DNA from 2 places in the Paenibacillus riograndensis SBR5 genome. Region 2 is predicted to be linked to the other one. Evidence: a T-box and tRNA genes for the amino acid it is inferred to sense, from the RefSeq annotation. Region 2 holds a T-box; the other holds one or more tRNA genes.
What was found. A T-box is a leader RNA that pairs with one kind of tRNA and senses whether it is charged. The one in region 2 lies ahead of lysS (lysine--tRNA ligase), so its partner is inferred to be a tRNA-Lys.
Positions count from the first base shown of each region.

Region 1: it has a tRNA-Lys gene. The T-box ahead of lysS (lysine--tRNA ligase) is inferred to sense a tRNA for this amino acid. The anticodon was not compared.

Region 1 covers NZ_LN831776.1:2,890,551-2,893,009, reverse strand. The annotation lists gene PRIO_RS11690 (TerD family protein) at 1-888, shown strand, start outside; tRNA gene PRIO_RS11685 (tRNA-Lys) at 1,411-1,483, opposite strand; tRNA gene PRIO_RS11680 (tRNA-Ala) at 1,497-1,572, opposite strand; gene nrdR (transcriptional regulator NrdR) at 2,122-2,459, opposite strand, start outside.
Region 2 covers NZ_LN831776.1:3,992,140-3,994,598, forward strand. The annotation lists gene PRIO_RS16685 (Gfo/Idh/MocA family protein) at 1-809, shown strand, start outside; T-box leader at 908-1,171, shown strand; gene lysS (lysine--tRNA ligase) at 1,237-2,459, shown strand, end outside.

The DNA of each region.
Region 1 (2,459 bases), 1.1 Mb from region 2:
CGCTATAGGCTGGGTAAAAATTTTTCAATAGAGACAGCCATTGTCGTTGGAGAAATCTATAGATACGATAATGAATGGAAATTCAGCGCTGTGGGTTCCGGATATGCAGGAGGCTTAGCCGCCCTATGCGAAAGTTATGGGATACAGGTTAATAACATACTGCCGTCAATCCAACCCACCAGCCCAGTAATTCAATCGCAGCAGTCTCCCTTTCCTCTCCCAGAGCTGCGGTCACGGCCTAAGGCGGACAATTTGCCCCCCTCTTCACCAGCATCAACTCCAGCCCCTTCTTTAAATCTCAATACCATCTTGCTTAAAAACCGCGGGGAGAGGATCAGTCTCCAGAAAGGGGCGGAATCCCTGGGCGAGATACTGATCAATCTTAATTGGTATCAGAAAAAATCATCGGGCTGGTTCGGAAGTAAAGGTGTCGATCTCGACCTTGGTTGTCTGTTTGAATTAAAAAATGGCATTAAGGGCTCTGTCCAGGCACTCGGTGAATCCTTCGGAAGCTTGAACAGGCCGCCCTACATCTCCCTGGACGGGGATGACCGCACCGGGTCCATAGCCACGGGCGAGAATTTGCGGATCAATGGCCAGTATCTTTCTGAAATCAGCAGAATTGTTATCTTTGCTTTCATTTATGAGGGAATCACGAACTGGTCGGAGGCTGACGCGATTGTAACCATCAAGCAGCAGGGCGGACCGGAAATCGAGGTCAGGCTGGATGAGCATAACAACAATAAGGGGATGTGTGCCATCGCGATGATCCGCAATCAGAATGATGAGACCTTTAGCGTGGAGAGACTCGTAGAATATTTTAGCGGGCACCAGGAATTGGATCAGTATTATCATTGGAATCTGAGATGGGAAGCGGGGAGTAAATAGCGATCGCTCCGTCTAGTTCTAGTGAATCCTTACGGACCGGGGAGCCTTTATTTCCTGCAAAAACACTGTTCCGTCTATCTTACGGACTCAGATGCAGTTATTTGCTGATATTATCTGTGAAACATGCCTGCTGGAGGAGAATAAGCGCGATACGGTCCGTTAGCCCGGCCAAATGTGCCAACTAGAGAAAATAAGGGCTATGGGGTCCGTAACAGTCTGGCCTCTGGAAAATAGAAAGTTGGGAATCGTCGGCTTGTCCAAAAGTTTGGGGTTCGGGGTTCGGGGTTCGGGGTTCGGGGTTCGGGGTTCGGGGTTCGGGGTTCGGGGTTCAGGGTTCGGCGTTACATTTGGCGGTTTAGTTGCCATTGACGAGCTTTTGCATTGTGCGATAGCAGTGCCGTTGACGATTGGAGTTGACGGTTGCAGAGCAGAAGTCTCCCGCTTCACCACTCCATTCTCTGCCTCCCCCCTCCCTGACCCTGAAACAGCAAAAAAACGGCATCTCTGCCGTTTTTTCTGTGATGGACTCTCAGGGACTCGAACCCTGGACCAATTGATTAAGAGTCAACTGCTCTACCAACTGAGCTAAGAGTCCATATGATGGTTATTGGTGGAGCCAAGGGGGATCGAACCCCTGACCTCATCGCTGCCAGCGATGCGCTCTCCCAGCTGAGCTATGGCCCCATGACCCGTTTTAGAACTACAATATGTATTCTAAAAACTGACTTAAGGTGGAACATTCATACCGCTTAGTTGTTCATTTGTTTCGTAGGCGACTTCTATATAATATAAAATATCGGGATCTGTGTCAACACTTTTATTAAAAAAGTTTTTGAGGTCCATGACTGAAGTGGAAAAAGTACAACTAATCGAGCCCATTCGGTTTATGGATTAGCCTATGTGGGAAAAAGTACCACTAATTCGGATAAAAGCGGCCATTTCGGATGAATATGCGTGAATTAGGTGTACAAACTCCCACTAAACTCCGCAAACGCAACAAATTGGACGAATTAGTTATACTATTTCCACCTAGCTTTGCATTACTTACCTCTTCGCATACGAGGCTTTGACACTAGGAATAAGCCGCGCATCATAACGGCGGCTTATTCTTTTATAAGGAAGCATTAGCAGCCTGTTTTTTCCTTCGAGAGGCATGTCCGCTGGATGATCCCCCGTAGTAACCCGTAGACCGCTTGCAGGAATCCCCACTTATTTGTAGGTGTCACACCCCTACTATAATCCCTCCAGCTCCCCTGTACCCTTGGACAGCAGGCCCTTCAGTTCCTTCATGAACATGTTAATGTCCTTGAACTGGCGGTAGACGGAGGCGAAGCGGACGTAAGCGACTTCATCCACAGGGTACAGCTGTTCCATAACCAACTCGCCGATCTGGCGGCTCTCCACTTCGGCTAAGGCGATGCCGCGCAAAGATTTCTCGACCTCGGAGACGATGACCTCCAGGCGTTCGACGGAGACGGGACGTTTTTCGCAGGCGCGGATGAGGCCGCGCAGAATTTTATCGCGGCTGAATTCCTCGCGGCTGCCGCCTTTTTTGATCACGATCAGCGGCG
Region 2 (2,459 bases):
TGATGTGCGAAAAACCGATGGCCAAAACAGCGGCAGAAGCCAAAGCAATGCTTGAAGCCGCCAAACGGACCGGCAAAAAACTGACGATCGGCTACAACAACCGTTTCAGGGAGGACAGCTTGTATCTAAAGCAGCTGTGCGAAGCCGGGGAGCTTGGCTCCATTTATTTTGCCAAAGCCCACGCCATCCGCCGCAGAGCTGTACCGACCTGGGGAGTGTTTCTGGATGAGGAGAAGCAGGGCGGCGGACCGTTGATTGATATCGGCACGCATGCGCTGGATTTGACCCTGTGGATGATGGATAATTATCAGCCCAAGGTGGTTCTCGGCACCACCCACCACGAGCTTTCGCGGAGAGAGAATGCAGCCAATGCCTGGGGACCGTGGGACCCGAAGCAATTTTCGGTGGAGGATTCGGCCTTCGGGATGATTGTCATGGAGAACGGCGCCACTATTATGCTGGAGTCCAGCTGGGCGCTGAATTCGCTGGATGTCGATGAGGCCAAATGCAGCCTGAGCGGAACGGAAGCGGGTGCAGACATGAAACAAGGACTGCGCATTAATGGCGAAAAGCTGGGCCGTTTGTATACGAACGAAATCGAGCTTAGTGCGGGCGGAGTGGCCTTCTACGAAGGCAGACAGGAAAGCGCACCCGATACCGAAATGCGCCAGTGGATTGAGGCGATTGATCAGGACAAAGAACCTGTGGTGACGCCTGAACAGGCCTACGTGGTTTCCCGGATTTTAGAAGCCCTCTATGAATCCTCGCGTACGGGCAAGGCCATTTATCTGAATGAACAGGGCAGCTGATAATGTAGATGATTAAGGGAAAATCCAGACAATATTTATTTCGATAATGACTTTTTATTGTGATTTTGTTATAGTGGTCTATATTGAAAAAGCATAACACTTCAGCGATGAAGAGAAGAGTAATCAGGCGGCATCGTTCACAGAGAGCTTCGGAAGGGTGAAACGGAGCAGCGGTGCGCCTGATGAAAAAAGTCTCCGAGCTTCATACGGAATTGGGCCCTGCGCCCAAGGATGCTATGACGGGATCTCCCGTTACAGAGATAGGGTATAAGCGTAATGGCCGTACCCGAAGAGGCGGGCATGGTAACAGGCTCGCGAACAGAGGTGGTACCACGGCGCTGATTACAGCTCTCGTCCTCAAGATGACAATCTTGCGGATGAGGGCTTTTTTGTTTGCTTTTTACATTAACTGTTGAGGTGATTGTTCATGCATTGGTCCGAAAAAATAGCGAACCGGCTCATCGAAAGCCACCCGGAGCAGCAGACATTCGTGTGCGCATCGGGGATTAGTCCGTCGGGTCACATCCATATCGGGAATTTCCGGGAGATTGTGACGACTTATTTTGTAAGCAGGGCGCTCGAAAAAGCCGGCAAACAGGTGCGGTTCATTTTCTCGTGGGATGACTTTGACCGGTTCCGCAAGGTTCCGCTTCAAGTCGATCCAAGCTTTGAGCAGTATATTGGCAGACCTTACACGCAGGTTCCTTGTCCTTACGGCTGTCACACCTCCTATGCCGAGCATTTCGAGCAGGAATTTGAAGAGGCGCTCCAGTCTTTTGGAATCAGGCCGGAATTTATTTATCAGAGCAAGGAGTATCAGTCCCGCCGGTACGCACCCGGAATTCTTCATGCGCTGCGCAGCAGAGGTGAAATCTACGATATCCTGATGTCGTTCAAGACGGGTGAAGCCAGCGAAGCGGACAGAGCCGCATTCTATCCTGTGAGTATCTATTGCGGAGATTGTGGCAAGGACTCGACCACGGTGCATTCTTTTGATGAAGACAAAGAGCTCTTGACCTACAGCTGTACATGCGGCCATCATAGCAGTCTGTCTATTCCTGAGGCGGATAATATCAAGCTGCAATGGAAAATCGACTGGCCGATGCGCTGGAATCTGGAGCAGGTGCTGTTCGAGCCCGGAGGCCGTGACCATTCGTCGGAAACAGGCAGTTACAATGTAGCTTCGGTTATCTCGGAGCGGATTTTTGGAAGTGCGCCGCCCATGTATGAGCCCTATGAATTCATTAGAATCAAAGGAAGCTTTGCCAAAATGTCCAGTTCCTCCGGGAACAATTACACACCCGATGATCTGCTGAAGGTCTATGCACCGGAAAATATTCTGTTCCTGTTCGCCAAATACCAGCCGGGTGCGGCGTTTCATATCGGCATGGATGAAGATGTGCTGCGCAACTATACGGAATTTGAACGCTACCGGAAGGCTTACGGCTCCCTTACACTTACGGATGATATCCGCGCGGCATTGGAGTTGTCTCTGATTCATCCGCTGGACGAAAAAGCGCCCGGCTTTGGGCCCATTGCAGGCTTGCTGCCTTTGATTCATTTTGATCGAAAATTGCTGCTGGAGATCATGACACGAAACGGGGAGGAAGTAGATGTCCAGGGACTGGAGCAGACAGCGGAGCGGGCGGA